2 linked regions of the Catenulispora sp. EB89 genome follow. The protein of the gene in region 1 binds, or shares a complex with, the protein of each later gene. Links are inferred from orthologs where the notes say so. Each region holds a gene or a part of one and is shown in the gene's direction. Other genes may lie near its edges. The genes, in order: uvrB and pcrA.

What was found.
Region 2: the proteins of uvrB (region 1) and pcrA are in contact, whole or in part, in a crystal structure (PDB 7EGT), measured with the Thermus thermophilus proteins. The link is inferred for Catenulispora sp. EB89 from one-to-one orthologs. Residues at the interface, in WP_096411307.1 of Thermus thermophilus: Glu23, Leu25, Arg26, Asp27, Gly28, Glu29, Arg30, Phe31, Arg55, Glu326, Asp327, Phe328, Glu379, Ser382, Gln383, His398, Gly400, Arg401; in WP_096412145.1 of Thermus thermophilus: His654, Arg656, Phe657, Gln666, Asp668, Glu669, Lys680, Arg681, Leu682, Ser683, Lys685, Tyr686, Ala687.

Annotation. Positions count from the first base shown.
Region 1 is NZ_JBGCCU010000039.1:8,915-24,280, forward strand. The notes cover bases 742-3,727. They hold uvrB (excinuclease ABC subunit UvrB), read left to right. Parts: upstream 742-1,170; coding sequence 1,171-3,285; downstream 3,286-3,727. Other genes in these bases: ABH920_RS46120 (alpha/beta fold hydrolase), read right to left, coding at 742-1,097; ABH920_RS46130 (DUF6343 family protein), read left to right, coding at 3,653-3,727. Outside these bases: ABH920_RS46115 (family 20 glycosylhydrolase), read right to left, coding at 1-288; more of ABH920_RS46120, read right to left, coding at 399-741; more of ABH920_RS46130, read left to right, coding at 3,728-4,147; ABH920_RS46135 (hypothetical protein), read left to right, coding at 4,144-5,022; ABH920_RS46140 (LLM class F420-dependent oxidoreductase), read left to right, coding at 5,091-6,122; ABH920_RS46145 (NACHT domain-containing NTPase), read right to left, coding at 6,019-9,132; ABH920_RS46150 (proteasome assembly chaperone family protein), read right to left, coding at 9,209-10,132; ABH920_RS46155 (sugar isomerase domain-containing protein), read right to left, coding at 10,334-11,107; ABH920_RS46160 (TerC family protein), read left to right, coding at 11,412-12,509; ABH920_RS46165 (MscL family protein), read left to right, coding at 12,610-13,206; ABH920_RS46170 (ABC1 kinase family protein), read left to right, coding at 13,246-15,186; ABH920_RS46175 (MFS transporter), read left to right, coding at 15,247-15,366. UniProt on the Escherichia coli protein: The UvrABC repair system catalyzes the recognition and processing of DNA lesions. A damage recognition complex composed of 2 UvrA and 2 UvrB subunits scans DNA for abnormalities.
Region 2 is NZ_JBGCCU010000002.1:440,888-456,291, reverse strand. The notes cover bases 6,953-9,976. They hold pcrA (DNA helicase PcrA), read left to right. Parts: upstream 6,953-7,257; coding sequence 7,258-9,696; downstream 9,697-9,976. Other genes in these bases: ABH920_RS05500 (peptidoglycan DD-metalloendopeptidase family protein), read right to left, coding at 9,768-9,976; ABH920_RS05510 (PIG-L deacetylase family protein), read right to left, coding at 6,953-6,954. Outside these bases: ABH920_RS05530 (hypothetical protein), read left to right, coding at 200-1,696; ABH920_RS05525 (ammonium transporter), read left to right, coding at 1,898-3,331; ABH920_RS05520 (P-II family nitrogen regulator), read left to right, coding at 3,328-3,666; ABH920_RS05515 (ACT domain-containing protein), read left to right, coding at 3,678-6,149; more of ABH920_RS05510, read right to left, coding at 6,232-6,952; more of ABH920_RS05500, read right to left, coding at 9,977-11,393; ABH920_RS05495 (cobalamin B12-binding domain-containing protein), read left to right, coding at 11,698-12,105; ABH920_RS05490 (SWIM zinc finger family protein), read left to right, coding at 12,212-13,543; ABH920_RS05485 (DUF5691 domain-containing protein), read left to right, coding at 13,713-15,329. UniProt on the Escherichia coli protein: A helicase with DNA-dependent ATPase activity. Unwinds DNA duplexes with 3'-5' polarity. Translocates on single-stranded DNA with 3'-5' polarity. Initiates unwinding more efficiently from a nicked substrate than double-stranded DNA.

The DNA of each region.
Region 1 (15,366 bases):
CTGTGCGACGCCGACGGTGCGGCCTTCCAGGGCGGACAGGTCGGCGGCGAAGGTACTGGCGTCGCCTTGGAGCTGCGCGGCGTACGCGGGGTCGATGACGACGCGGCTCGCCGAGGTCCACGTGTAGGAGGTGGAGCCGGAGCCTGCGGACCAGGCGCGGACCGCCGGGATGGTCTGCGGCGGGCCGGAGGCGGTGGCGGCGCGCGCGGTGTGCGGCGCGGTGACCAGGGAGACGGGGACGACGGCGGCGATGAGGGCGGCCGCCGGGAGGATACGGAGGGATCGCATGGGTCGCATGGACCTGCCAGGTTCACTAGGTGGGAGCGGTGCATGGTTTTGAGCGAAAGGTGCGTGGTCTAGACCGCTGGCGCGCGCTAGTGCGCAGTATTGAACAGGGATCAGCGCTTGGCAAGCGTCTCCACGAACTCCGACAAGAAGTCGGCGACCGGTTCGGGCCCGGTGAAGACGGCGAGGTGGTCGGCGTCCAGGCGGGTCGTGGGCCAGCCGAGGGCTGCGGCGCGGTCGGCCTGCTCGCGGTAGCCCTCGCTGAGTTGGAGGTACGTGCACTGCGTTGCGGACCAGGACTCGGTGGGCGGAGCCGGCTCCTGGAAGTACGCGAGCGCGATGGGATGGAGCTCGGCCAGGAAGGCTTTTCGTTGCTCCGTATGCGGAATCAGCTCTGTCATGAGCTCCGGTGCGAACCACTGGTTCCAGGGCGGGAGCATGCCGTCGTCGGCCATCGCGGTCAGGGCTTCGCGGAAGTCCGGCGGGGAGGCGTCGAAGTCGCTCAGGCCGGGGCGGGGGAGCTGGGCGTCGACGAAGGCGATGCCGGTCACGCGACCGTCTACGGCGTCGACGATCGCGGGCAGGTAGGCGCCGGCGCCGCTGTGGCCGACGAGGACGATCTCGTCGAAGTGCGCGTTTCGCGCCACCTCCCTGGCGATTCGGCGCGCGTACGGCCCGGGACCGGTGGCGATGCCGTGCAGACTCGGCACAAGTACGTCGTAGCGGTCGCGCAGCAGTCGTGCGACCGGCTGCCAGGTCGCGGGTCCCACCAACGGGCTGTGAACCAGGATCAGGAGTGGCGCGTGTGACATGAGGCGATTCTCGCCGAGCCCGCTTCCGCGGACCTTCCGGTGCTTGTCAGAGGCGCCGCGTAATCTCTAAACCATGCGCCCTCTGTCCGAACTCACCCGCACCGTCGCGCCGATCGAGGTCGTCAGCGACTACCAGCCCGCCGGCGACCAGCCGGCGGCCATCGCCGAGCTGGCCCGGCGGATCGAGGCCGGGGAGAAGGACGTGGTGCTGCTGGGTGCCACCGGCACCGGCAAGTCGGCCACCACCGCGTGGCTGATCGAGAAGGTCCAGCGCCCGACCCTGGTCATGGCGCCGAACAAGACGCTGGCCGCGCAGCTGGCGAACGAGTTCCGCGAGCTGCTGCCGAACAACGCGGTCGAGTACTTCGTCTCCTACTACGACTACTACCAGCCCGAGGCGTACGTCCCGCAGACCGACACCTACATCGAGAAGGACTCCTCGATCAACGAGGAGGTCGAGCGGCTGCGGCACTCCACCACCAACTCGCTGCTGACCCGGCGCGACGTGGTCGTGGTCTCGACCGTGTCCTGCATCTACGGCCTGGGCACGCCGGAGGAGTACCTGAAGGCCTCGGTGCGGCTGCGGGTCGGCGAGGAGCACGACCGCGACAAGATGCTGCGCCGCTTCGTGGACATGCAGTACGCGCGCAACGACCTGGCCTTCACCCGCGGCACGTTCCGGGTGCGCGGCGACACCGTCGAGATCTTCCCGGTCTACGAGGAGCACCCGGTCCGCATCGAGATGTTCGGCGACGAGGTCGAGCGCCTGATGACGCTGCACCCGGTCACCGGCGAGATCCTGACCGTCGACGAGGAGCTGCGGGTCTTCCCGGCCACGCACTACGTCGCGGGGTCGGACCGGATGGAGCGCGCGCTGGGCAACATCGAGATCGAACTCGCCGACCGGCTGGCCGAGCTGGAGAAGCAGGGCAAGCTGCTGGAGGCGCAGCGGCTGCGCATGCGCACCACTTACGACCTGGAGATGATGCGCCAGGTCGGCTTCACCTCCGGCATCGAGAACTACTCCCGGCACATCGACGGCCGCGAGTCCGGATCCCCGCCGTCCACCCTGATCGACTTCTTCCCCGAGGACTTCCTGCTGGTCATCGACGAGTCGCATGTCACCGTCCCGCAGATCGGCGCGATGCACGAGGGTGACGCCTCCCGCAAGCGCACGCTGGTCGAGCACGGCTTCCGGCTGCCCTCGGCGATCGACAACCGCCCCCTGCGCTGGGAGGAGTTCGAGGAGCGGGTCGGGCAGACGGTGTACCTGTCGGCGACGCCGGGCCCGTACGAGTTGGCCAAGCAGGCCGACGAGCTCTCCAAGACCCCGGTCGAGCAGATCATCCGGCCCACCGGCCTGGTCGACCCGCAGGTGGTGCTCAAGCCGACGCACGGCCAGATCGACGACCTGGTCGCCGAGGTCCAGGCGCGGGCGGCGCGCGACGAGCGCTCGCTCGTCACGACGCTGACGAAGAAGATGTCCGAGGACCTGACCGACTACCTCCTGGAACGCGGCGTCCGCACCCGCTACCTGCACTCCGAGGTCGACACGCTGCGCCGCGTCGAGCTGCTGCGCGAGCTGCGGATGGGCGAGTACGACGTCCTGGTCGGCATCAACCTGCTGCGGGAGGGCCTGGACCTGCCCGAGGTGTCCCTGGTGGCGATCCTCGACGCGGACAAGGAAGGCTTCCTGCGCAGCGGGCGCTCGCTGATCCAGACCATCGGCCGCGCGGCCCGCAACGTCTCCGGCGAAGTGCACATGTACGCGGACACGATCACCCCGTCGATGCGGCTGGCGATCGACGAGACCAACCGCCGCCGGGACAAGCAGATCGCGTACAACGAGGCCCACGGCGTCGACCCGCAGCCGCTGCGCAAGCGCATCGCGGACATCACCGACCTGCTGGCCCGCGAGGACGCCGACACCGCCGAGCTGCTGGGCGGCTCCGGTCGGCAGCAGTCGCGGGGCAAGGCCCCGGTGCCGGGCGTCGCGTCGAAGGGGACCATGCGGTCCCTGGACGTGGCCGGGAAGCCGGCGGAGGAGCTGCTGGGGCTGATCGAGGACCTGTCGCAGCAGATGCACGCGGCGGCGGCGGAGCTGCAGTTCGAGCTGGCGGCTCGGTTCCGGGACGAGATCGGGGAGCTGAAGAAGGAGCTGCGGGCCATGCAGGCGGCTATGGGGTAGGGGCCGGCGGTTGGGCTCTGGGAGCTGGACGGCATGTCGGCGCGCTGGGGCGGTCTGCGGCGGGAGGTTGCTGCGGGCCGCCTTTGGCGTGTCGGGCGGGTGGTTGGGGCTGGGCTGGGCTGCTTCGGTGTGGCGATGCTCGAGGGAGACCGGCAAGGTCGCCAGGCGGTGCGGCGGTGCGGCGGTGCGGCGGTGGCGGTGCCTGATGCTCGGCTTTGAGCAGCGGCTCGGCGTGGCTGATGGGGTGGTGGTTGCGGTGAGCGACCATGGCGACCGCGGCGACGGCGACCGCGGCGGCCAGGTGTGTCGGTGATATCCCCGCCTCTCCACCGGGCATTACTCTGGAAGAGAGGAGCGAAACATCGCGATGGCCAAGTTCGATCCGCACCGGATCCGCAGCGGCGACGAGCCCATGCACGCGCGCAGCCCGCTGCGCATGCGGCTGGCGATGGCTCTGATCGGGCTGGCCAGTGCGATCGGCGGGGTGGTCTTCTTCATCACCCAGCACGCCGTCGGCTTCGTCGTCTTCTGTGCCGTCGTCGGGCTCGCCGCGCTGGTCGACGCGGTGGTCGTGGCACGCCACATCCGGCAGGGGCCGCACTGGCAGCCGGGGCGCGACATCCCGCCGTACCGTCCCGTCGAGGAGCCCGAGGACTGGCCGGAGGACCGCTCGCCGCTGTCACAGCGGACGCGTGAGCAGGTCTACCTGATCATGATGGGGACCTGCCTGGTGCTCGTCATCCTCGCGTGGACCGTCGTCCGGCTGTTCTCGCCGGGGCTGGCGATCGCGATGAGCGTCGTGGCGGCGTTCATCCCGCCGTTCGCGGTGATGGTGGCGAACGCGCGGGGGCGCAATTGGTGAGCTTGGCGGCGCTGGGGATGGCCGGCGTCCCGGCCCTGGACCCGCTCAGCTATCCCGGCCGGACGATCGGCGGGCCCGCGTTGCTCAGCGGTTCGCAGTTGTTTGCGATGACGCCGGTGGCACGGCAGTACCTCGGCAACTGGTTCGTTGACGGCGGCGCGACTCTCGACGACACACTCGACCAGGCCGGCAGACCGTCGACCGGCAAACGCCATCCGGTGATCGCGGTCGGCTCCAACGCCGCACCCGGCCAGCTGCACCACAAGCTGAGCCGCCTGGGCCTGCCCGCAGTCGTCCCGATGACGACGCTGCGCGTATCAGGGCTCGGCGTCGGCGTCTCAGCACATGTCGCGCGGAACGGCTATGTGGCCAACTCCCCGTTCGTCGACCCCGCCGGTCCCGGCAGCGAGGCGGAAGTGGTCCTGACCCTCCTGGACGCCGACCAGCTCCAAGCCGTGGACGCCACCGAGCTGCCCCGCTACCGCAGGGTCCTGCTGTCCGGCGCGGACGCGGACTTCCCGATGACGCTGCCGTCGGGGGAGCGGCTGGACGCTGCGTACCTGTACGCCAACGCCACAGGCGTGCTCGCCGACGCGGCCGGAAAGCCGCGCCTCCCCGGCGCCCAGACCGCGCTGCTTGCCGAGCTCCTGCAACGCTCAGCGCGTCTACGCCGGCTGTTCGACTCCCCGCAGGACTGGGTCACCAAGGCGCGCGCCGACTCCGGCCTTCGCGATGCCGTGAAGCGGATCTTCCACGAGTCCGGCTGGGTCCTCCCGCAGGACGCCTTCATCCGCGACGTCCACGAAGGCAGCGCTCCTCCCGTGTTCACCTACGACGAGCTCTCGCCTCTGGCAAGCAGCAGCGAGCGCACGTAGGCTGCACTCTGCTGCCCCATTACTGTAACGTGTTCTAGTTCCGTCCCAGCCCCCGGCGAGGAGCCCCCATGACCGCGGACCTCAAGCTCGGCCTCCAACTCGGCTACTGGGCCTCCACCCCGCCCACGTACGACTGGGTCGGCCTAGCGCGCCAGGCCGAGGACCTCGGCTACGACTCCGTCTGGACCGCGGAGTCGTGGGGCTCCGACGTGTTCACCCCCCTGGCGTACCTGGCGGCCAGCACCAGCCGCATCCGCCTGGGCACCGGCATCGCGCAGATGGCGGCCCGCACGCCCACCGCCACGGCCATGCACGCCATCACGCTCGACCACCTCTCCGGCGGCCGCGTGATCCTCGGCCTGGGCCTGAGCGGCCCGCAGGTGGTCGAGGGCTGGTACGGCCGGCCGTACCCGAAGCCGCTGGCGCGCACCCGCGAATACGTCGAGGTGATCCGCAAGGTCCTGCGCCGCGAGACGGTCGCCAACGACGGCGAGTACTACCCCCTGCCGTATCAGGGCCCGGACTCGATGGGCCTGGGCAAGCCCCTGCGCACCAACCTGCGCCCGCTGCGCAAGGACCTCCCCCTCTTCCTCGGCGCCGAAGGCCCCAAGAACGTCGCGCTGACCGCCGAGATCGCCGACGGCTGGCTGCCCCTGTACTACGTCCCGGAACGCCCCGAGGTCTACGCCGACCAGATCGCCGGCGCCAAGGCCGGCTTCGAGATCACCGCCATGGTCCACCTGGCCTTCACCGGCGCCGCCGCCGACGACATCGAGCAGGCCCTGTGGCCCATCAAGGGCGCCCTGGCCTTCTACATCGGCGGCATGGGCGCCAAGGGCGCGAACTTCCACAAGAACCTGATGGTCCGCATGGGCTACGAAGCCGAGGCGGACCGCATCCAGGAACTGTTCCTCGACGGCAAGCGCGACGAGGCCGTGATGGCGGTCCCGAGCGCCTTCGCCGACGAGATCTCGCTGGTCGGGCCGCCCGAGCGCATCAAGGAGCGGCTGGTGGCGTGGCGGGAGTCTCCGGTGACGACGCTGCTGGTGACGGCTCGGGAGGGGGAGACGCTGCGGGGGTTGGCGGAGCTGGTTTTTTAGCCTTAAGGGCGGCGAGGCGGCTGTAGAGCTTGCGGATTCGTCGCGAGTCACCCCACGTCTTGTACATCTCGATCGCCAGCGCCTCCAGCCGATCACGGGTGTCGGCCGACACCCTGTTCAGCTCAACCGCGTTGATGAACAGGCCGAGGCAGAGTGCGTTGAAGGTGAACGCCTCGTTCTGCGGCAGCCGCAACGGGACGTCCGGAAGCGCGTTCGCGAGATCGAGGAGCGCGTCGTCGGCGGGTTTGGAGGTGTACGGCGCCACGAGCGCTGCGGTCAACAGCGCGCTCGCTGTCACGAGCCGGCCGTCCGCTGTGTTGTAGAGGGTGTTCGCCAGAGTCGGCAGTGCGTCGGCTATCGGCATCATGTTGTGCATCGCCATGTCCAGGCGCCGGTCCGCGAGGAAGTTCGCCCGCAGCGTCAATGCGCCGTGGGAGTGCGAATTCCATCGTCCGCCGTTCTGCCACTGTGATCCCGCGAAGTGGTACGGCCACTTCATGTCGGGCCTGCCCCCGACGACGCCGGGAAGTCCGAAGCGGATGACGATGTCCTGGTGCTCGTCGATCCATGCACGCTCCACGGTCAGGCAGTCGGCGAGGCCGTTCCACCCCTCGCCGCGTACGCAGCTTCGCCACAGGTTCACGAACCGGCGCCATTGGTTGACCGCGCCGTAGCCCTGGTCGGGATACATCTCGCGCATGCTGATGCGGCCCCGGGTCATGGCCATGAGGAGGAACAGGTTCGCGTGCCAGCTTCCGGCGCGCGTCACCACTTCCGTGACGACCGGCTGGTAGCCGGCAAAGGTGTGGTCGGTCCGCTCCATGAGGCTGTTGTGGAACAGTGTCGTGACCACCTCGGCCATGGCCTGGCGGACCTCCGGGTCGCGCTGGGCCGTCAGCTCGGCCAGGAAGTCGACGATCGGCGCCCGGGCCGCCAGGGCGTCGAATGATAACAACGTGTAGAGCAGCGTGTCGTTGATCGTGGCGGACATCGCGTAGGCCGAGGCGAGGTGCTGCGCGGCGAGCTCGTCGAGCAGGAGGACGACGAGCCGCGCGATGAGGTATTCGCTGAAGGTCGCGTGCAGGAACTCATACGTCTGCATCTCCTCGCCGTCACGCGTCGCGCGCACGTCGTGGATGAAGAAGAACCTGCCGATCATCTGCTGGCCCGCGGTGAGCGTCGAACGTATGGTGTTCGGGGTGCGCTCGGCCTTCCAGATGTTCAGACTGCCCAGGTCCGCGGTGACGCTTTCCGCGTCGATCCACTGGGTGCCCCGGTTGAACATCGCGAAGGCGACGATCGACAGCCGCAGCAGCTCCTGCTCGACCCGGCGGTCCAGGTCGGTCACGTCCGGGTCCTTCATCAGCTCGCGGCGGGCGAAGTCCTTGAGCAGCTGTTCGTAGACCGTGCTCAGGCTGACGCCGGGATCCAGTGCGCTCAACGCGTTGTCCGAGGCGTCGTACAGAGCCAGCATCAGCAGCAGGAGCGGCTGCTCGGCGAGCGTGCGGTAGCGGAGTACCGTTGTGAGGGACAACGGCTGCACGCCGCGGTCCATGAGTGAGGGCTCGTTCGACCGATTCCAGACGTCGACCCACGCGGCGATCTGCTCGTCGTCGAAGGGCTCCAGGCGGATGATCGGAGTGTGGGCCGGAATCGTCGCCCGATCGGCGACTGCCGTCCGGCTGGTGACGATCACCGCGACCGAGCGGCCCTGGTCGCGTTCGCGTTCCTGGAAACGCTCGATCCGGAACAGGAAGTCGGTCTGGGCGACGCCAGTGGCCTGGAGGAGTTCGTCGAAGCCGTCCAGGATCACCACCGGGGTCAGGTTCGGGTCGGCGGCCGCGAACCGGGGCCACTGCACGCGCTCACCGGTCTGTTCGCGGATCGCGGACTCGATGTAGTCCTGCAGATCGCCTTCGGCGTCGACACGCCGCAGCTCGACCCGGATCGGCAGGAAGTACTCGGTCGGCAGGCGGGCCGCGAGGATGCGCGAGAGGACGGACTTGCCGGAGCCCGGTTGGCCGAGGATCAGCATCGGCGTGCTCAGGGCGTCCTCGGACATCAGGTAAGAACTCAGCAGCGAGGGCAGGTCTTGGCGGAGCTTGTGCTCGTGCCAGCTCCGGCCCTTGGGAAGGCCGGCGAACGCGAGTCGGAAGCTGTGGTCGATGTACCCCTCGCCGAGCGATGGTAGCGTGAGGTGGGAGTCCGGACCGTCGGTGACGATGATCGGCTTGGCAAGAGCCGCGCGGTAGCTGCGGGCGACGGACTCCTGGTGGTGTGCCGCGGATTCGGCGGCGAGCGGTGCCAGCAGTGCTTCCAGATCGGCCAGACCGGCGCCCAGCTGTTCGCGGGTCGTGGCGTGGGCTTGGAGGTTGACCCAGACTCCGAACTCGGGGCAGTCCGTCGACAGGCGCCTCAAGCTCTCCTCATAGCGCGCCGCCGCCTCGCGAGGCACTCGATCCGCCAGGAGCCCGGCGAGACGGTCTTGCTCGGTTTCGTCGAGCGCGTCCCAGAACGCCAATCCCACCAGGTGCTTGTGTAAGTATTCGGAGAGGTTCGCGAAGATCCTCACCGAGGTGTTGTCCCACAGCGGTAATGAGAAGAGATTCCGTTCGCTCAGTTCCACATAGAGATCGCGCCAGCCGAGGTTGGCATCGGTGGTGAGAGCCAGCGATGTCTGCTCGGCGGCTGAGAACCGCGGCGCTTCAGCCCGCTGGAACTCGCCCATCGCCTCGCCGAGGGCATCAAAGTACGCAGTAGTCCGTATGATCTCGTGCGCCGCGTGAATCCGCTCGGTCCGCGTCAGCCGATCGACCCCGCGCAGCTTCTCCCCGAACTTGTCGAGCACCTTCGCCAGCAGCCGCAGCGCCTGCTCACGCGCCTCGAAGAGGTCGAAGACCCCGGCGCCGAGCAGCATCGTGGCGCTCGCCTCGTCGAGCAGCTTGACCAGCTGGTTCTCGCCGCCGGCCAAGAGCTTGACCGCGTCCATGTACCGCAAAGACCGCCGCATCCGACCATCATGTCGGGCGCGGCGGCCTCTCATCCACTTGAATCAGGGTTCTGGCTGCTGCCTGAAGCCCACCGCCTCACGGGCTCGGCGGCGGCCCGTCCTGGTCGGCCAGGAACCGCTCGAACTCCGCCGCCAGCTCATCGGCGGTCGGCATCTTGCCGTCGTTGTCGCTCAGCAGGTTCTTGCGATCCGTCACGTTGAACGCGTCGTACTGCCGCTCCAGTGCTCGCACCACGTCCTCGACCTCCGAGGACTCCTGGACCTGGCGGTCGATGTCCTCCGAGGCGCGGCGGGCCGCGTCGCGGAGTTCGACGTCCGGCAGGACCAGGCCGGTCGCCTCCGAGACCGCGCGCAGGAGGCGGATCGCAGCCTGCGGATACAGGGACGAGGCCAGGTAGTGCGGGACGTGGACCGCGAAGCCGGCGGCGTCGTGGCCCCACTCGCCGAGGCGGTACTCCAGCAGGGATGCCGCGCTGCTGGGGACCTGGAGGCGGTCCAGGACCGGCTGGTCCGTGGTGTCGACCAGGCCGGGGTTGGTGGCGTGCGCGGTGATGCCCAGGGGGCGGGTATGGGGGATGCCCATGGGGATGCCGTGCATGCCGACGGTGATGCTCACGTCGAAGTGCTCGACCAGGCTGCGGACCGCCAGCGCGAACAGCTCCCACTCGCGGTCCGGTTCCAGGCCGTCCAGGAGCAGGAAGCGCTTGCCCGCCCCGTCGGTGAGCAGGTGCAGGTCCAGGGCCGGGTCTTCGTAGTGGTCGTAGTGGTCCTTGTCGAAGGTCATCGTGGGGCGCCGGCTGCGGTAGTCGATGAGCCGGTCCACGTCGAAGGACGCCACCAGGCGGTGGTCGAACTGGTCCAGCAGGTGCTCGGAGGCCAGGCGGCCGGCGCCGCCGGCGTCCATGAAGCCCTCCATCTGGTGCAGCAACACGACGCCGGCCAGGCCCGGAGTGCCGGGCGCCAGCTCGTAGAGAGCCTTCGGATCCTTGCGCGCGACCACTGTGAAGCACCCCATCCGTCTTGTCGTGGCTGTCCGGCGGTTCACGTCCAGCCTAACGAAGAGCGGCGAACCGGTGGTGATCTATTCCATCCCAATGCGATTGTGACGCGAAGCGTCTCCATAACGGGTGGTGGTGGGAGACGGGTGGGCGCACAAAGTTGCGGCTATTGGTGCGATGCCAGTGGTGCGTCGCTGCCGCTTTCAGGACGCCGAGCGCCGGATCCGCCCCGCGTACCGAGCCTCCAAGGCGTCGTTGTGGCCGTCGCTGCCGGTGGCGTTCGCCGAAAGGTACATCGGCGCCTCGACACCGCGCTCGGCCAGCAGGCGCACCGATTCGGCGATCACCATCTGCGCCAGCACCGCGTTGCCCACCGAGGAGATCCCGCACACGTTCGCGCCGAACGACGGCAGCGGCAGCACCGCGTCCCCGTACGGCGCGCCGTTGTCCAGCACCACGTCCGCGAAGTCCTTGAGCACCTTGCCGGAGGAGTGGCGCGACGTGATGCGCGACGTGTGCTCCAGGGAGGTGATGGCGATCAGCTTGTGACCCAGGGAGGTGACGTGCTCGGCCATCTCCACGATCACCCCGTTGCCGCCGGAGTTCGACGCGATCACGAACACGTCCTGCGGCTCGACCGGCGCCAGCTCGTAGATCCGCTTCGCCAGCCCCTCCCGCCGCTCGACCTTGGGGTCGTCGAGCAGGTCCACCGGCTCCCCGCCGAACAGGATCAGGTCGCGCAGCGCCAGCTTGTTGCTCGGCACGAACCCGCCCGCACGCCCGGAGACCTCCATCGCCAGCGCCTCGGAGTGCCCGGTCCCGAAGGCCTGCAGCACGCCCTCGGCGGCGATCGAGTCCGCGATCAGGGCTCCGGCCGCCACCACCGCGTCGGCCTGGGTCTTCTCGATGTGCTCCAGGACCCGGCGCACCTCGGCGAGGTATCCGGTCGGCGACAGCTCCGGCGGCAGGGACTCCATGGGCTTCTCCCTCGATGCGGTGCGGCGTGGTGCAGTTCGGCCATGTGGTCTACACCACAAAGATCCGGCTCCATCAAAGCAGATCGGCGCCCGCCGGACGAGGGGTCGGGCCGTCGGTTTGCACGATCGGCCCGCCAGCTGGGAGCATGGAAGCATCGAAGGGGAGTACTCCTCAATCGGACGGGTCGTCATCACGGAGCCCCCGGCTCCCGGCCCCCCGGCCTGACCTGCGGTTTCGCGGGTTCCAGGTGGAGAAGACTTTCGGCGCTTGTGCACGCCCTGACAACGCCGGAGGAGTCCCGCCATGCACGTCACCCTGACCGTCTGGATCGCCACGATCGCCGTCCTGGCCGTGGCCGTCGGCCTGGACCTGTGGCACGGCATCCGGTACCCGCACGCCATCAAGACCCGCGAGGCCGCGGTCTGGGTCGCCGGCATCGTCGCGGCCAGCATCCTGTTCGGCGTCGGAGTCTGGTACTTCACCGGCCACCGCTACGGCAGCGAGTTCTTCGCCGGCTGGATCACCGAGTACAGCCTCAGCGTCGACAACCTGTTCGTCTTCGTCATCATCCTGACCAAACTCCGCGTCCCGCGCGCCTACCAGTCCCAGGTGCTGCTGTGGGGCGTGGTGATGGCGCTGGTGCTGCGCGGCATCTTCATCGGCGTCGGCAGCGCCGTGATCAACCAGTTCAGCTGGATCTTCTACGTCTTCGGCGCCTTCCTGGTCTACACCGCGGTGAAGCTGGCCACCGGGCACGGCGGCGAGGAGGAGTTCAAGGAGAACCGGCTGCTGCGCCGGGTCCGCACCGCCGTGCGCACCACCGACGACTACGACGGCGCGCGGCTGGTCAGCCACGTCGACGGCCACCGCCGCTTCACCCCGATGCTGATCGTCATGGTCGCCATCGGCTCCACCGACCTGCTCTTCGCCCTGGACTCGATCCCGGCCATCTTCGGTCTGACCAAGGAGCCGTACATCGTCTTCACCGCCAACGCCTTCGCGCTGCTGGGCCTGCGCCAGCTGTACTTCCTGCTCGGCGCGCTGATGGACCGGCTGGTGCACCTGTCCTACGGCCTGTCGGTGATCCTGGGCTTCATCGGCGTGAAGATGGTCTTCGAGGCGCTGCACGGCTCCGGGGTCGAGCACGTCGGACCGGTCACCGTGCCGACCATCGGCATCGCCACCTCGCTCGGCGTCATCATCGGCGTGCTGGCGATCACCACGGTGACCAGCCTGTGGAGCACGCGGCGCGCGCAGGACGCGGAAGGGGCCGCGGAGGAGCCCGAGGCAGGCACTGTGGCGGCGTCCATGGAGGGGCCCGCGGCGGAGTCCGAGGAGCTGCCCGAGCAGCAGTCGGAGCAGCAGTCGGAGCAGCGGCCGGAGCAGCAGCCGCAGGGGTGAAAACCCCTGCTGGCGTCCCGGTTTTCACAGGTGTCCACTGAATGTGGCATGCTGCCGCGCGCACGTTTCGTCAGGATCCTGTCCAGACCCAGGGGGGTCAATGAACGGCTTCGTGAAATTCGTCGTGCGCGGCAACGTCGTCGGGCTCGCCGTCGGCGTGGTCATCGGCGCCGCGTTCGCGACACTGGTCACCGCGTTCACCGGCGCGTTCCTCACACCGCTGATCGGCTGGGCGACCGGCGGCATCGGCGACTACAGCAAGAAGGTGTTCACGCTCGGCAAGACGACGTTCCCCTACGGGACGTTCATCAACGCCGGCATCAGCTTCCTGCTCACCGCCGCGACGCTGTACTTCCTCATCGTGCTGCCGGTCAACAAGATCACCGAGGAGCTGAACCCGCACCACGACCTGTCGCATGCCAAGCGCGCCTGCCCGGAGTGCCTGCAGCAGATACCGGCGCGGGCCCGGCGTTGCAGCTTCTGCACCTCGGCTGTCTCCCCGATCCTCGACGAGGACTCCCCGGCGCTCACCGATGAGATCCCCGGTGAGATCCCGTTGCACACCGACCTGCCGGAGATGAAGCTGCCGGAAGCCGCCCCGGCGTCGTCCTCGGCCGCCGGATCCTCCGGGGGCACCGGGACGAGCGGGACGAGCGACGCCAAGCCGGCCTCCGGCGCCGTGGCCGCCGGGGCGTAAAGAGCCCCTCCCTCATGCGGCGACCAATAAGGTCGCCGCATGAGCTACTTGCAGGGGCCGCTGTTCGTCCTCACGTGGATCCTGACGGTGGTCGTGCTGGCCTCGGTCGTGCGCCGCCTGCTCGGCGTCCGGTTCTCGGCCACCCGGCTGGTCCTGGCCGCCGGGATCTCCTGGGCCATGTCGGGGCCGATCCTGACCGCGATGCTCGGGCCCAAGCTGCCCGACGGCAGCCTCGCGGACTCCAAGAAGCCGCTGCTGCTGGTCCTGTCGCTGCTGGTGATCCTGTTGCCCAGCATGGTGTTCCTGGTGGTCGCCGAGGCGCTGGCGCCCAGCGGCAGCCTGCCGACGCCGCTGGAGTGGATCAGCGGCCTGCGACAGCGGGTGGCGCGCTCGCGCCGCTACTGGCGCTTCACCATGATCCTGATGCGGCACGGCCTCGGGCCGTACCTGCGGGGCCGACGTCCGCAGGCGAACATCGGCCGGTCGTTGCGCGGCGCGCTGAACGAGGGCGGGCTGACGTTCATCAAGTTCGGGCAGATCCTGTCCACCCGGCGCGACCTGCTGCCGGCTGAGGTGGTCGAGGAGCTGTCGCTGTTGCAGCACGAGGCCGCATTCGTGCCCTGGCCGGAGATAGAGGCCGTCCTGGTCGCCGAGTACGGCACGGTCGCGTCGGTCTTCGCCCGCTTCGACCGGGAGCCGATGGCGGCGGCGTCGGTGGCGCAGGTGCACTCGGCGCGGCTGGTCTCCGGCGAGGAGGTGGTGGTCAAGGTGCGCCGGCCCGGCGTGACCACCGTCGTGGAGCGGGACCTGGACATCATCCGGCGGCTGGCCCGGACGCTGGAGCGGCGCACGTCGTGGGCCCGGTCGCTGGGCGCGGTGGCGCTCGCCTCGGGGTTCGCGGCCGCGCTGCGCGAGGAGTTGGACTTCCGCATCGAGGCGCGGAACCTGGCGGCCGTCGCGGTGACGCGGGTCGAGGGCGTGGCGGTGCCGAAGGCGTTCACGGAGCATTCGTCCAAGCGGGTGCTGGTGATGGAGCGGTTCGAGGGCGTGCCGCTGCGGCGCGCGATGCCGCAGCTGGCCGAGCGCGGGATCTCGTCGCGGGAGCTGGCCGAGCGGCTGCTGGACTACCTGCTGCGGCAGGTGATGATCGACGGCGTCTTCCACGCCGATCCGCACCCCGGCAACATCCTGCTGCTGACCGACGGCCGGCTCGGGATGCTCGACTTCGGCTCCGTGGGGCGGCTGGACTCCTCGCTGCGGTCGTCGATGCAGCGGCTGCTGGCCGCCGTCGACGCCGGGGACCCGCTGTATCTGTGCGATGCGGTGCTGGAGGTCATGACGGCGCCGGAGGAGATCGACGAGGCCGCGCTGGAGCGGGACCTGGGGCGGTTCACCGCGCGGCATCTGCGCGGCGACTCAGGGTTCGACGTCGCGATGTTCACCGATCTGTTCCGGATCGTCAGCTCATATGGTTTGGCGGTCCCGGCCGAGGTCGCGGCGGTGTTCCGGGCGCTGGGGACGTTGGAGGGGACGCTCACCGAGCTGGCGCGCGACTTCGACATCGTCACCGAGGCGCGCAAGCTGGCCGGCGGGTACGCGGCCGAGCGGCTGACGCCGTCGGCGCTGAAGCGGGAGGCGGTCACCGAGCTGGCGGCGCTGGTGCCGATGCTGCGGCGGTTTCCGCGCCGGATGGACCGGCTGGTCGGGGCGCTGGAGAGCGGGAAGCTGAGTGTGAACGTGCGGTTGTTCGCCGATCGGCGGGACCGGGATGTGGTGACCGGGCTGGTGCACCAGGTGCTGATCACGGTGATCGCGGCGACGTCGGGGTTGATGGGGGTGTTGTTGGTCGGGCGGCAGAACGGGCCGATGGTGGGGAAGGCGGTGAGCCTGTACCAGTTCCTTGGGTACAGCTTCCTGGCAGTGGCGAGCGTGTTGGCTTTGCGGGTGCTGGTGGTGGTTTTCCGGCGTCCGGAGGAGTGAGGGGATTCTCTTCCTTATCGCTGACAGTTGATGTCAGCGATGCTGCCGACACTGGTCGGTATGGAACTCGCAAGCGCCACGCGGCGGGCCGAGCGGCTGCTCGTGCCCGCCGCTTTCGTGACCGCCCTGGGGAACAACGTGCAGTTGATCGCCGGGGCGCTGCTGATGATCCGTAGCGAC
Region 2 (15,404 bases), on another replicon or contig:
GGGGTCACGCTGCCCGCCCGGGATGGTCGTTAGACCTGTGTTGTCCGACAACTTCTGGTTCGACAAGGTGGCGAACTCTGGCGAATCCCGGTGTTCGAAAACGTTCGGCTGCGGGCATCGTCGCGGTGCGGTTACGTTCTGCAACACAGGGTTTCGCATTCCGGCCGGACCGGCGTGAATCTCCAGGGGGCAACAAAGAATGACCGGCAAGCCGCCCAACGAACTCCTCAATTCTTGGTTCCAGCGTTCCGGGTGGTCGAAGGGGGAACTGGCGAGACTGGTCAACAAACGGGCGAGACAGTTGGGGGCGGCTCACGTCTCCACCGACACCTCGCGGGTGCGCCGTTGGCTGGACGGCGAACACCCCCGCGACCCCGCCCCGCGCATCCTCGTCGAGCTGTTCTCCGAGCGCTTCGGCACCGTCATCACACACGCCGAGCTCGGGTTGCGCGAGCCCGCGGCGCCGCCCGCCACCTCCGGGGTGGACCTGCCGTGGGCGGGCCGGCGGTCGATCGAGCTGCTGGGCGACTTCGCCCGCAGCGACCTGATGCTCAACCGCCGCGGCTTCCTCGGCACCTCGCTGTCGCTGTCCGCGGGCCCGTCGCTGATCGAGCCGATGAAGCGCTGGCTCAGCCCGGTCCCCGAGCAGCACTCGCCGAACGGCCGGCTGCCCGGCCGGGTCACCGCCGAGGAGATGGACCGCCTGGAGGAGACCACGCGCCTGTTCCGGAGCTGGGACGCGCAGTGCGGCGGCGGGCTGCGCCGGATGGCCGTGGTCGGGCAGTTGCACGAAGTCACCGAGCTGTTACGGGACAACTACGCCCCGGCACTGTCGGAGCGCCTGTTCCGGACCGCCTCGGAACTGGCGCTCCTCGCCGGTTGGATGGCCTACGACATCGGCATGCAGCCCTCGGCCCAGCGCTACTTCGTGCTCGCCCTGCACGCCGCCCGCGAGGCCGGCGACACCCCGCTCGGCGCGCACGTCCTGGCCACCATGGCCCGCCAGATGATCCACATAAACCGCGCCCAGGACGCCCTGGAGCTGGTGCACCTGGCGCAGTACGGCAGCCACGGCACCACCACCCCGCGCGTGCAGTCGCTGCTGGCCGCGATGGAGGCGCGCGCCTACGCCAACCTCGGCGACAGCGACAACTGCCGCCGCGCGGTCGCCGCCGCCGAGGACCTGTTCCCCGGCGACTACCCCGCTGACGGCGCCAACGGCAACGTAAGCAACGGCAACGGAAGCGTCGGCAGCCACGGCAGCAACGGCAGCAACGGCGCTGACCGAACCCGCACCGGAGAACCCTCCTGGATAGCGTTCTTCACCGAGGCCGAGCTCCACGGCGAGAACGGCCACTCCTTCCGCGACCTGGCCTACCGCTACCCGCAGCTCACCGAGCAGGCGGCGAAGAACATCGACCGCGCCGTCGAACTGCTCTCCGTCGACGAGTCCTACCTGCGCAGCCGCGCGCTCAACGTGGTCGGCATGGCGACCGTCCGGCTCCAGCAGCGCGAGCCGGAGGCCGCGGTGGCCTACCTGCAGACCGGCGCCGAGCTGGTCCAGCGGCTGCGTTCCAAGCGCGTCGAGGACCGCCTGCGCACCACCGCGGGCAACCTGTTCGCGCGCTACCCCGACGTCCGATCGGTCCGCGAGGCCCACGAGCGCACCTTGGCGGTCCTCCCGGCAGCGGCGTGATCAGCCGATATCGTGCTAGTAACAGGAAGCTGATACATGTCCGGTTTGTAACAGACTCATCCCACCTGACGGGACAAGTTCACCCGGATGTAACACGGGCGCCGTATCTGTCACGACTCCGAAACACTCGGCGGCGCCACCGGTAACGGTGCGTCGCCAAGCTCCTTCCCATCGTCCGTCGAATCAGGTGAGGGAGAAGCGATGCCATCCGCGTTCAGCAATGGTGACACCGCTTGGGTGCTCGCGAGTTCAGCACTCGTGCTGCTCATGACACCGGGGCTGGCGTTCTTCTATGGCGGCATGGTCCGCGCGAAGAGCGTCCTGAACATGCTCATGATGAACTTCATCGCGATCGCCGTGGTGACCGTGCTGTGGGTTCTGTACGGCTGGTCCGTGTCCTTCGGCAACGTCGGTTCGGGGGACGGCAGCGGAAACGGCTTCTGGGGCGGTCTGCACCAGTGGGCCCTGCACGACATCGGCCAGGGCTTCGGCTCCAGCAACGGCGGGTCGCTCTACGGGGCCACCGGAGTGCCGACCATCGCGGTCGTCTGCTTCCAGCTGATGTTCGCGATCATCACGCCGGCGCTGATCTCCGGCTCGCTGGCCGACCGCACCAAGTTCGTCGGCTGGACCGTCTACGTGGCGGGCTGGGTGACCCTGGTCTACTTCCCGGTCGCGCACTGGGTGTTCTCGCCGAACGGCTTCATCAACTACAAGCTGCACGTCATGGACTTCGCCGGCGGTACCGCGGTCCACATCAACGCCGGCGCCGCGGGTCTGGCGATGGCGCTGGTGCTCGGCAAGCGCGTCGGTTTCGGGCGGGACCCGATGCGGCCGCACAACGTCCCGTTCGTGATGCTCGGCGTCGGACTGCTGTGGTTCGGCTGGTTCGGCTTCAACGCCGGCTCCGCGCTGGGCGCCAACGGCCAGGCGTCGATGGTCTTCATCAACACCCAGGTCGCCACCTGTACCGCGATGATCGGCTGGCTGATCGCCGAGAAGATCCAACACGGCACGTTCACCTCGCTGGGCGCGGCCTCCGGCGCGGTCGCCGGCCTGGTCGCGATCACCCCGGCCTGTGCCTCGGTCTCGCCGCTGGGCGCCATGTTCGTCGGTCTGATCCCCGGCTTCGTCTGCTGCTACGCGATCAACCTGAAGAACAAGCTGGGCTACGACGACTCGTTGGACGTGGTCGGCGTCCACCTGGTCGGCGGCATCCTGGGCACCGTGCTGATCGGCTTCTTCGCCACCAAGGAGATGGTCTCCGGCTACACCAACGGTGCCAAGGCCGGCCTGTTCTACGGCGGCGGCATCGACCAGCTGCTCGCGCAGTGCGAGGGTGCCGGGATCGTGCTGGGGTACTCCTTCGTGGTCTCCTTCATCCTGGGCTGGATCCTGAACAAGACCATCGGGATGCGGATCAGCGCGGACGCCGAGGTCGAGGGCATCGACAGCACCGAGCACTCGGAGACCGCGTACGACTGGGGCCGGCTGGCCGGCTCGCTGCGCACCGCACTGGGCGCGGCGGGTGACGCAGCCGCGGCCGAGTCCGCGACCGCCAAGCCCGAGAAGGCCGGGAAGGCCGACAAGGCAGGCAAGGCCGACATCGACGTCACGGAGGGTGTGAAGGCATGAAGCTGATCACGGCGATCCTCAAGCCGTTCAAGCTGGAGGAGGTCAAGGACGCGCTGCAGCGGTTCGGCGTCCACGGGATCACCGTCTCCGAGGCCAGCGGCTACGGCCGGCAGCGCGGCCACACCGAGGTCTACCGCGGTGCGGAGTACACCGTCGACCTGGTGCCGAAGCTGCGGGTGGAGGTGCTGTGCGAGGACGAGGACGCCGCCGACCTGGTGGACGTCATCGTCAAGGCCGCGGTCACCGGAAAGATCGGCGACGGCAAGGTCTGGGTCACCCCGGTCGACGAGGTGGTCCGGGTCCGGACCGGTGAGCGCGGAGGCCCGGCGCTGTAGTGGAGAACCACGTGGACCAGCACGGTGAGGGAGTCGATGGCCGGCCCGATCAACAGATCGGGCCGGCCGTCCGGCGTGCGCGCTCGGACGCGGCGGACGCGTTCCTGGCCTCGCTGCTGCCCGGCGAGCCGGGCGTCGCCCTGGTCGCCGTCGGCGGCTACGGCCGCCAGGAGCTCTCCCCGGGCTCGGACCTGGACGTGGTGCTCCTGCACGTGGCGTCGCTGACCCCGCAGGACGTCGCGCGCGTCGCCGACAAGATCTGGTACCCGGTCTGGGATTCCGGCGCGAAGCTGGACCACTCGGTCCGCACCGTCGAGGAGGCGCTGGACCTGGCCCGCACCGACCTCGCGGTGGCCGCCGGACTGCTCGACGCCCGGCTGGTCGCCGGGGACGCGGACCTGGTCGCGGCGGTCCGCGCGGGAGTGTTCGCCGACTGGCGCCGCGACGCCCCGCGCCGCCTGGGGGACCTGCGCGAGGAGTACGCGGCGCGGCTGGCCCGGCACGGCGAGCTGGCGTACCGGCTGGAGGGCGATCTGAAGGAGGCACGCGGCGGCCTGCGCGACTCCACGATGCTGCGCTTCATCTCGGCGACATGGCTGGTGGACGTGCCGCACGGGGCGCCGGAGCGGGCCCGGGAGTTCCTGCTGGACGTGCGGGACGCGCTGCACGGGGTGTCGGGGCGCGCGCTGGACCGGCTGCTGCTGCAGGAGCAGGACGGGGTCGCGGCCGTGCTGCGGGCGGCCGGGGTGCTGGGCGACGACGATGACAGGGCCCTGACCCAGCCGCTGGAGGACAACGAGTTGTTCGCCGCGGACCTCGGTTCCGCGGGGGACGCGACGGTGATCGCCTCGTTCGAGGATCAGGCCGCCGATTCGCGTGCGGCGAAGACGAACAGCCCGCGGGCGGGTTTCGCAGAGCTCTACACCACCGACGCCGACCTCCTGATGCGCCGCGTCGCCGAAGCCGCCGGCACCATCTCCTACGCCGCCGAGGCCGCCTGGCGCCAGGTCGACGCGGCCCTCGCGGCCCGCAACCCGGCCAGCCGCCCGGTCCGGCGCCCGGTCGCCGACGGTGTCGTCGAGCAGGACGGCGAGGCCTACCTCGCCCGCGCCGCCGCCCCCGCGCGGGACCCGGCCCTGGTGCTCCGCGCCGCCGCCGCGACGGCCGAATCAGGACTCTCCTTCGCGCCGAACACCTTGCGCCGCCTCGCCGAGGAGTCCGCGCCGCTGCCGCGTCCCTGGCCCCGGCCGGCCCGCGAGGCGTTCGTGACGCTGCTGGGCTCCGGGTCCGGCCTGATCCCGGTCTGGGAGGCCCTGGACCGCTCCGGCATCCTGCACGCGCTGCTGCCGGAATGGCGCCGTATCAGGTCCCTGCCACAGCGCAACAGCCTGCACATCCACACCGTCGACCGGCACACTCTCCAGACCGTGGTCGCGGCCTCCGACCTCGCGCGCCGCGTCGACCGGCCCGACCTGCTCCTGGTCGCCGCGCTGCTGCACGACATCGGCAAGGGACTGCCCGGCGACCACTCCGAGGTCGGCGCCGAGCTGACCCGGGAGCTGGCGCCGGCGCTCGGGTTCAACGCCACCGATGTCAGCACCCTGAGCGGTCTGGTCCGGCACCACCTGCTGCTGCCCGACCTGGCCACCGCGCGCGATCCCGACGACCCGGCCACCCTGGACACGCTGCTGTCCGCGCTGGCCGAGCTGCCCTGTCCGCGGCTGGAAGCGCTGCGCCTGCTGCGCGCGCTCTCCGAGGCCGACAGCAAGGCGACCGGCCCGGCGGCCTGGAACCCCTGGCGTGCCGGCCTCTACCGCAGCCTCACGGTCCGTGCCGAGGCCGCGCTGCTCGGCTTCGACCCGCCGGTCGCCGAGCCCTCCGATCCGGCGCGCTCGGCGGAGCTGGCCGTCCGGAGCCGCGCCGCGGCCGACGGCCTCGTCGTCGCCCTCGAGGACGAGCAGACCGTCTCCGTCGCCGCGCCCGACCGCATCGGCCTGCTCGCCGCGGTCGCCGGCGTGCTGGCGCTGCACCGCCTGACCATCCGCGCCGCCACCACCGAGACCGTCGACGGCGTCAACGTCCAGCGCTGGGTGGTCGCCGCCGACTGGAGCACCGCGCTGCAGGACCGGCTGCGCGAGGACGTCCGGGCGGCGCTCGCCGGCACCCTGGACGTCGCCGCGCGGCTGGCCAGCCGGGACGCCGGGGAGCGCCGCAACCGCCTGGTCGCCGCGCCGAGCGTGGCCGTGCTGCCCGGCGCCTCGGCCTCGGCGACCGTGCTGGAGGTCAAGGCGCGCGACGCGCCGGGGCTGCTGTACCGCGTCGCTTCGGCGCTGGCCGGGACCGGTGTTTCGGTGCGCTCGGCGCGCGTCTCGACGCTGGGCGCCGAGGCGGTCGACGTGTTCTACGTCGTCACCGCGACCGGTGCGCAGCTGTCCGACGACGCGGCGGAGCGGGTGGCGGCAGCCGTGGCCGACGTGCTGTGAAGGCTTGCACCGACGGCTTGCTGTGAATCAGCGGCGCGGCGATTCAGAACGGCGATTCAGAACTCTGTGAACGACCGCGGGCTCAGCGGGTGTCGACCACCTGGAACGCCTCGGCGATCCGGTTCTCGCCCACCCCGAGCCGCAGCGCGATGCCCTCGCCCCAGGAGCGCAGCATGCCCTCCAGGTCCTGGCGCCCGCCGGTCTGCGAGGCGTGCGCCTGCAGCGCCGCCACCTTGCGCTCGAAGACGTCGGTGATGTCCACCGCCCGCGCCGCGTTCTTCGTCGACATCACCCAGGTCTCCGGGACGGTCCAGGGCTCCAGGCCCTCGACCTCCAGCAGTTCGGTGTGCGCCCACGGGTTGCGCGCGTCGGGGTAGACCGCCGCGATGGCCGCCTCGCCGACGGCGCGGTGGTCGGGGTGCGAGGCGTAGATGCGCTCCAGGTCCAGCTCGGCCGACGGGATGAGGATCCGGTCGGGGCGGACCTGCCGGATCACCCGGGAGATGTCGCGGCGCAGCTCCAGCGAGGGCGTCAGGCGGCCGTCGGGCCAGTGCAGGAAGCGGACGTCGGTCACGCCGACGCACTTGGCCGCCGCGAGCTGCTCCGCCTCGCGCAGCGCCGCCACCTCCGAGCGCGGCGTGTCCGGGAACGCCTCCCCGGCCTCGCCGCTGGTCACGATCGCGTAGGTGACCTCGATCCCGGCGTCGGTCCAGGTCGCGACGGTGCCGGCGGCGCCGAAGTCGACGTCGTCGGGATGCGCGGTCACGACGAGGACGCGGGACGGGTCGGCGCTGGCGTCGGGCATGAGGGCTCCTGGTACCGGGCGTGGCTGCGGGCGGGAGCGGGGTGCTCACCACCAGGCGCAACGCCGAGGGTGCCGCAGGTGTTCCGGGTTCCGAAGCATCGCTCGTGCTGTCGCTCGGCCATCGCTCGGGCGCCGCTCGCGGGGTCGGCACCGGCCGCACCGGCCGCCCGCGGCCGACGGCACGCGCATCATCCCAGGTGACCGCCCCATCTCGGCGACCGGTCCCGCGTTGTCGGTGCGGTCTGCGAAAATTCTGGAGTGAGTTCTTCCCTCTTCGCCCCAGGTGCCCTGCCGTTGTTTCCGATGCTCGACGAGATCCGGGAGCAGCGAGGGTCGGGCGAGGAGCGGCACACCGACCGCACGCTGCCCGAACCACCGGCGTGGGCCGACGAGGCCGACGCCGAGCGCGCGGGCTGGGACGGCTGGGAGGAGCCCGAGGACGCGTGGGTCCCGCCGGAGGAGTCGGCCGCCGCGCGCAAGCTCCTCGACGGCCTGAACGAGCCGCAGCGCGAGGCCGTCCTACACGCCGGCGGACCGCTGCTGATCATCGCCGGCGCCGGCTCGGGCAAGACCCGCGTGCTCGCGCACCGCATCGCCTACCTGGTCGGCGAGCGGCACGCGCACCCCGGCTCGATCCTGGCGATCACCTTCACCAACAAGGCCGCCGCCGAGATGCGCCAGCGGGTGGAGGAACTGGTCGGCCCGCGGGCCCGGCTGATGTGGGTCTCGACCTTCCACTCGGCCTGCGTCCGGATCCTGCGCGCCCAGGCCAAGACCGCCGGCCTGCCGAGCAACTTCTCGATCTACGACACCGCCGACTCCCAGCGCCTGATGACCATGGTCCTGCGCGATCTGGAGATCGACCCGAAGAAGACCACGCCGCGCTCGATGCTCGGCCAGATCTCCAAGCTCAAGAACGAGCTGGTCGACCACGACACCTTCTCCAGCCGTGCGCAGACCGAGGCCGAGCGCCAGCTCGCGCAGGTCTACCGGATGTACTCCGACCGGCTCACCGCCGCCAAGGCGATGGACTTCGACGACATCATCATGACCACGGTGCACCTGCTCCAGGCGTTCCCGATGGTCGCCGAGCACTACCGCCGCCGCTTCCGCAACATCCTGGTGGACGAGTACCAGGACACCAACACCGCGCAGTACCAGCTGGTGAAGGAGCTGGTCGGGCAGCACAAGAAGCGCACCGCGGACGGCGACCTGGTCGGCGGCGGCCCGGCCGAGGACGCGGGCGCGGCGGCCGAGGAGCTGCCCCCGGCCGAGCTGTGCGTGGTCGGCGACGCGGACCAGTCGATCTACGCCTTCCGCGGCGCGACGATCCGCAACATCATCGAGTTCGAGCGCGACTACCCGGACGCCAAGGTCATCAAGTTGGAGCAGAACTACCGCTCCACGCAGACGATCCTGTCCGCGGCGAACGCCGTCATCGAGAACAACAAGGGCCGCCGCGCGAAGAACCTGTGGACGGACTCCGGCGACGGCAAGCTGATCACCGGCTACGTCGCCGACGACGAGCACTCCGAGGCGCAGTTCGTGGCCGAGGAGATCGACCGTCTCTCCGACGCCAAGGAGACCACGTACGGCGGCGTCGCGGTGTTCTACCGCACCAACGCGCAGTCCCGGGTCTTCGAGGAAATCTTCGTCCGCGTCGGCCTGCCCTACCGCGTGGTCGGGGGCGTCCGCTTCTACGAGCGCAAGGAAGTCCGCGACGCGCTGGCCTACCTGCGCGCGCTGGCGAACGAGGACGACATCGTCTCGGTCCGGCGCATCCTGAACACGCCGAAGCGCGGCATCGGCGAGAAGGCCGAGGAGTCGCTGGAGCGGCTGGCCGCGCGCGACCGCATCTCCTTCGCCGACGCCCTGCGCCGCGCCGACGAGGCGCCGGCGCTGGCCGCGCGCTCGGTGAAGGCCGTCCAGGGCTTCACGCAGATGATGGACGAGCTGCGCGAGCTGGCCGCCGAGTACGGGCCCGCACACGTCCTGGAAGCCATACTGGAACGCACCGGTCTGCTGCAGGAGCTCCAGGACTCCGACGACCCGCAGGACGAGACCCGCATCGAGAACCTCCGCGAACTCCTGGCCGTGGCCCTGGAATTCGAGCAGGCCCAGCCTGAGGGCCGGCTCCCGGAGTTCCTGGAGCGCGTGGCCCTGGTCGCCGACTCCGACCAGATCCCGGACGGCGAGGACCACGAGGGCATGGTCACGCTGATGACCCTGCACAGCGCCAAGGGCCTGGAGTTCCCGGTGGTGTTCCTCACCGGCATGGAGGACGGCGTCTTCCCGCACATGCGCTCCATGGGTGACAAGAAGGAGATGGAGGAGGAGCGCCGCCTGGCGTACGTGGGCATCACCCGCGCCCGTGAGCAGCTGTACGTCTCCCGCTCCGTCTACCGCTCGGCCTGGGGCGCCCCGCAGTACAACCCGCCGTCGAAGTTCCTCGGCGAGATCCCGGAGAACCTGGTCGAGTGGGAGCGCACGGCGCCGGAGCCCAAGACCGCCGAGCGCTCGCCGTTCGGTGACCGCCGCGGCACGACGCGTGGTTTCCAGCAGCGCAAGGGGCCGGTGAAGGTGATCTCGCTGGACCCGGGCGACCGCGTCATCCACGACTCGTTCGGCATGGGCACGGTGGTCGCGGTCAGCGGCCGCGAGCGGGACGAGGCGACGATCGACTTCGGGTCGTCGGGGGTGCGGACGCTGTTGCTGACGATGGCTCCGGTGCAGAAGCTCTGAGCGGGGCCGCATCGAGGCGTGACGAAAGGGCCCGGGGAAACCCGGGCCCTTCGACGCGTCGTCGTGTTCCGCTAAATCAACCCGTGCGCCCGCAGGAACGGCATCGGGTCCACCGCCGTGGACGCGCCCGGCACCCCGTTGGCGGGGTCGGCGGGGCCCGGCGGGTGGTACTCGAAGTGCAGGTGCGGCCCGGTGGTGTTCCCGGTGTCGCCGGACAGGGCGATGATCTGGCCGGCTGAGACCTTGCCGCTGCGGACCTTTATCACACTCAGGTGGCAGTACCAGGTCTGGCTGCCGTCTGGGTGCTGTATCACCACCCGGTAGCCGTACGCGCCAGCCCAGCCGGACTCGGTGACCGTGCCGTCGGTGACCGCGACCACCTTGGTGCCGGTCGGTATCGCGAAGTCCTGGCCGGTGTGCAGGTTGACCCAGCGGTCGCCGGCCTGACCGAAGCCGGCGGTCAGCACGTAGTCCTGGACCGGCAGGAAGAACTTCTGCGCCATCTCGGCGAGCCGCTGCTTCTCCAGCGCCTGCTGCTGCACCAGTTCGCTGCGCTGCTCGCTGCGCGTCGCGCGGTCGGCGAGGTTGGCGCTGGCGGCGCGCATCTGGAGCAGGTTCTGCTCCAGGCCGTTGGTCGGCGTGGCCGGGCTCGCCGCGTCGGCGGCGGGCTCGGTGTGCGTCGAGGGGAGGCGGAGCCCGCCGACCGCGGCGACCGCGACGGCGGCCACGCCGACGACGGCGGCCGGGGTCGAGGTGAACGCGTGCAGGGTGCGGCGGCCGGGGAGGGCCACAGAGGGCCGCGAGGGGCGGCTGCCGAAGGGGCGGGCCGGGGGAGTGCCGCCGGAGCGGCTGCGGCTCCGCAGGGGGGCTTCCTCGCCGCCGTCGGGGTCGTCGTAGGTGCTCGGGTCGACGTAGCCGTCGGGGTCGTCGTAGCCGTAGCCGGCGTAGTCCTCGGCGTCGTCCTCGTATTCGTTCGCGACGGCGTAGTCCGCGGCGTAGTCCGCGTCGTCGTATTCGCCCTCGTAGGCGTCGTAAGCGCCTTCACCGTCCGGCAGGAGGTCGTAGGCGGCCTCTGTGGACCCCGGGGCTTCGTAGATGGCCTCGAACGTGCCGGTGTCGAAGTCCGGGTGGTGGAAGTTGTGGTCCTCGTACTGCGGCTGCGCGCCGTGCGCGCCCGGCCCGCCGTACTGCGGGGCTTGGGGGGCCTGCGGGACTTCGTACGCCTGCTGACCGTAGTGCTGCTGCTCGTACTGCTGCTGCGACGCGTGGTGCTGCTCGTGGAGCTGCTGCTCGTAGTGCGGCTGCGCGTATTGCGCGTACGGATCCTGCCACCCCGGGCCGTCCCACGTGGGACTCGATTCCGGCGCCGTCGGCTGCGCGGGGACCAGGGGCTGGGCGGGCATGTGCGGCGTGTGGTGGGCGGGTTCGGCCTGGTGGGCCTGCTGCGGCGCCGAGTACGCCGCGTACACCGATTCGTAATAACTCTGGTCCATGACCGGCTGCCGTGTCGTGGCGTCCTCGTAGTCGTAGACCGTGGCCTGTTCATAGAAGCCGGTCTGCGACGGGACCTCGTAAACCCCGGACCAGTCGTTGACGGCCTGGTAGCCGTCCGTCGAACCGTAGAGGCTGTCCTCGCCGTTAGGCGTTATGGCCGACTCCCAGTCGGTATCCCAATGGGACGAACCATGTTTTCCCATGACGGCCAATACCTCCTGGGAACGTGGGACAGCCGATCATCAAACGGAGCGGGGACAGCGCCGTTATCGAGTCGCGACTTTAGCGCCTCGAGGGCTGGACGGACAACGGTTCGGTGGACTTTGCGCGCCCTTTGCACATGGTTCACTGGCGTTCTCGCAGGAAGTCCGATGATCCTCACGGAGATTGTGCGGACCGTCACAACGCGGGACGGTCCAGGCCGCCATCCCAGGTCGGCTACTGTGTGAACCGGTTATGGGCGATCAAAGAAGATCTTCCCGTGGACACCCAATGGAGGCAGCCGCCATGAGCCAGTCAGCCCCGGTCCGCGTCGTCATCGCGAAGCCCGGCCTCGACGGGCACGACCGCGGGGCGAAGGTGGTGGCGCGCGCCCTGCGCGACGCCGGCGTCGAGGTCATCTACACCGGGCTGCACCAGATGCCCGACCAGATCGTCGCCACCGCGATCCAGGAGGACGCCGACGCCATCGGCCTGTCGATCCTGTCCGGAGCGCACATGACGCAGTGCGCGAAGGTGATCGAGATCCTGAAGGAGAAGGACGCCTCCGACATCAAGGTGTTCGTCGGCGGCATCATCCCCGAGGCCGACTTCGAGCCGCTGAAGGAGATGGGGGTCGTGGCCATCTTCACGCCGGGGACGCCGACGCAGGACATCATCGACTGGGTGGACGCGAACCTCGCGCACGCGGCCTGAGGCGGGCGCTGTCTGACGCGCAGCGCGGGCTGTTCCGCCCCACCGAACCGCGCCGCCGTCACAAAGCCCCACCCGCCTGTCGGTGCCCTGAAATAGTGTGCGGGGCATGGCAGAACGTTGGACCGCCGCCCAGGTCAACTCTCTGGCCCCGGACGCCGCCTCGCAGAAGGCGGGTGCGAAGCTCGGGGTTCCGGGCCCGTGGTCGGGCACCGGGTACCTGGAAGCCGAGCGGCTGTTGTGGGGGGACTGCAAGGGCAGCGGGAGCAAGCCGTACCAGGTCACGGTCTCCGTGGCCGACTCGGACACCGCCTACCAGTGCACGTGCCCCAGTCGGAAGTTCCCGTGCAAGCACGCCCTGGGCCTGCTGCTGTTGTGGGCGGCCGACACGATCGCCGCCGCCGAGGCGCCGCCGGAGCGGGTCGAGGCGTGGGCCGACTCCCGGCGGGACCGTGCCGAGAAGTCCGCGGCCCGCAGTGCCGCCAAGGCCGAGAAGGCCGCCGCCGATCCCGAGGGGGCGGCCAAGCGCGCCGCGCAGCGGGCCGAGCGGATCGGCAACGGCCTGGCCGACCTCGACCGCTGGCTCACCGACCAGATCGCGGCCGGCATCAGCGACTCCGGGACGCTGTCCTACGGCGCCGTCGACCCGGTCGCCAAGCGGCTGGTGGACGCGCAGGCGCCGGGTGTCGCGGGCCGGGTACGGACCCTGACCTCCGCGCGCTCCTCCTCCGGCGACGCCTGGCCGGACGCCGTCCTGGCCGAGTTCGCCCGGCTGCACCTGCTGTGCCAGGCCTGGACCCGGCTGCCCGACCTGCCGCCGGCGATGCAGGACACCGTGCGGCGGCGGATCGGGATCTCGGTGGACGCCGACGCCGTGCGCCGCGACGGCGAGCGCGTCGCCGACCGCTGGCACGTCCTGGGCTCCCGGGACCGTGCGGCCGACAAGCTCACCGAGCGCCGGATCTGGCTGCGCGGCGCGGACAGCGGCCGGATATCGATGCTGCTGGCGTTCGGCGCCATGCAGCAGGCGCCGACGCTCGCGCTGCCGGTCGGCGCGGTCTACCGGGCCGAGATGGTGTTCCACTCCGAAGTGCTTCCGCTGCGGGCGCAGATGGAGTCCGGGGAGCTCGACCCCGGGGACGCACCGGCGTCGCCGGCCGGAGGCACCCTGCAGGCCGCCGCCGACGCGTTCGCCGGCGCCCTGGCCACCGATCCGTGGCAGGAGGGCTGGCCGGTGGTGATCGCGGACGCGGTCCCGGACCGGGACGGCGAACTCGCCGACGCCGAGGGCCGCCGCGTCCCGCTGATCTGTGAGGAGAGCGCCCTGTGGCGGCTGCTCGCGGTCTCCGGCGGCCATCCGGTGACGGTGTTCGGCGAGTACACCGACGCGGGGCTGGAACCGCTCACCGTGTGGGCCGAGGGTGCGGCGGTCGCGCTGTGAACGGATCAGCGAAGAGCCCTGCGAAGGGCCTCGGTAGAGGCCCGGTGATTAGGGAATTTCAGGGTATTGCCACCGACCCCCTAAGTTGTCAGTGGCGTGGTGCACAATCTGTGGACATCAGTGCGAAGGCTGTGGGGATCTCCTACTCGGCGGAAGCGCGGTGAGCACCATGAACGAAGCCTCCAATCAGACCGGCTCCGAGGTCTGGCAGGACCTTGTCTCGACGGCCCTGGTCGGCACCGACCGTCGCACCCCGCCGGCCGCCGGAGACTTCACCGCGCCCGGTGACAGCCCCGCGGCCGCCCTGCTGAGCTCGGCCGCGCTCATGAGCGCGTGGCGGCGGGCCGGGAACGCCGGCTCGGCGTACTCCGCGGAGCTGGTCGGCGAGCAGGACGCCGAGGGTGCAGAGGTCACCGAGGGTGCAGCGGGCCACGACGCCGCGCCGGCCGCGAAGTCGGCGGCGGTGGACGCGCGTCCCCTGCTGTCCAGCGCGACCTCGGCCCGGCTGACGGCGCTGGTCGCGTCCCGCTCCGAAGCGCTCCCGGAGTACCTGGGGGCGGCCGCCAGGACCGGCTGTCGCGCCCCCGCCGAGCTCCTGCCGCCGCTGTTCGACTACGCCCGGGGCAGCATCGCGGTCCGCGCCGACCTGATGAAGCTGGCCGGCCCGCGCGGTACCTGGCTGGCCAAGCAGAACCAGCAGTGGTCGACCTTCACCCGCTACGCCGCGGCCCCGGACCCGGAGGCCTGGCAGTCCGACAAGCCGCACGAGCGCATCGGCTACCTGACGTGGTTCCGCGGCAAGGACCCGGCCTCGGCCCGCGAGCTGGTGGAAGAGGCCTGGACGCAGATCGGGTCGAGCGCGGGGGGCCTGTCGGCCGAGACCCGCGCGGCCTTTGTCGAGGCGCTCGGCGTGGGCCTCGGGCCGGAGGACGAACCGTTCCTGGAAGCAGCCCTCGACGACAAATCGCGCCAGGTGCGCGCCGAGGCGGTCCGGCTGCTGGCCACCCTGCCGTCGTCCCGGTTCGCCGAGCGCATGGTCGCCCGCCTGCACGCGCGGGTCACGGTGGTCACCAAGAACGCCGAAGTGCTGGTCACGCTGAAGGACAAGCCGGACGAGGCCACCGAGGACGAGACCCGCGACGGCATCGGCGAGGGCTGGGTCCAGACCGAGGACGAGCGGCGGCTGGCCCGCATGCAGCCCTCGTACTGGCTGGAGGACCTCATAGCCTCGACCCCGCTGTCCGCGTGGGAGCAGTACTGCGAGCTGACGCCCGCCGAACTGATGCGCGCCACGGCCGCCAACCGCTGGGAGGCCAACGCCTGCCACCGCGGCTGGCGCTCGGCGACGCTGCGCCAGAAGGACACCCGCTGGGCCGAGGCGTTCTGCGCCGTCAACGCCTCCAACGACATGCTGGAACTGCTCTCCGACGAAGCCGCCGAGCGCTGGTGTCTGAGCGTGGTGGCGAGCCACCGGTCGCAGTACTCGATCCACAGCGCCCCGAGCATCCTGAGCCGGCTGGGCCGGCCCTGGCCGGACGCCGTGTGCCAGGCCCTGCTCGACGCGATCCCGGCCTACCTGCCGAACGCCACGCGCAACGACGTGGCCCGCTTCTTCGGCATGGACAACCTGGCCGGCCGCTGGATGCCGCCGTCGTTCGGCGACGCGGTCGCGGCCAAGGCCGAGGAGATCCGCGCCGAGCTCCCGCTGTGGGCCGACGACTTGGACGACCTCGCGGCGATGCTGCGGGACCGGGCTCTGATGCTGGCCGAACTGGACTCCGTTTAACCCTGGCGGACCCTGTCCAACGATCTGGACTCTGTCCGAACCCTTCCCCCAAGGTGGACTCTTGAGTGGGTGCCA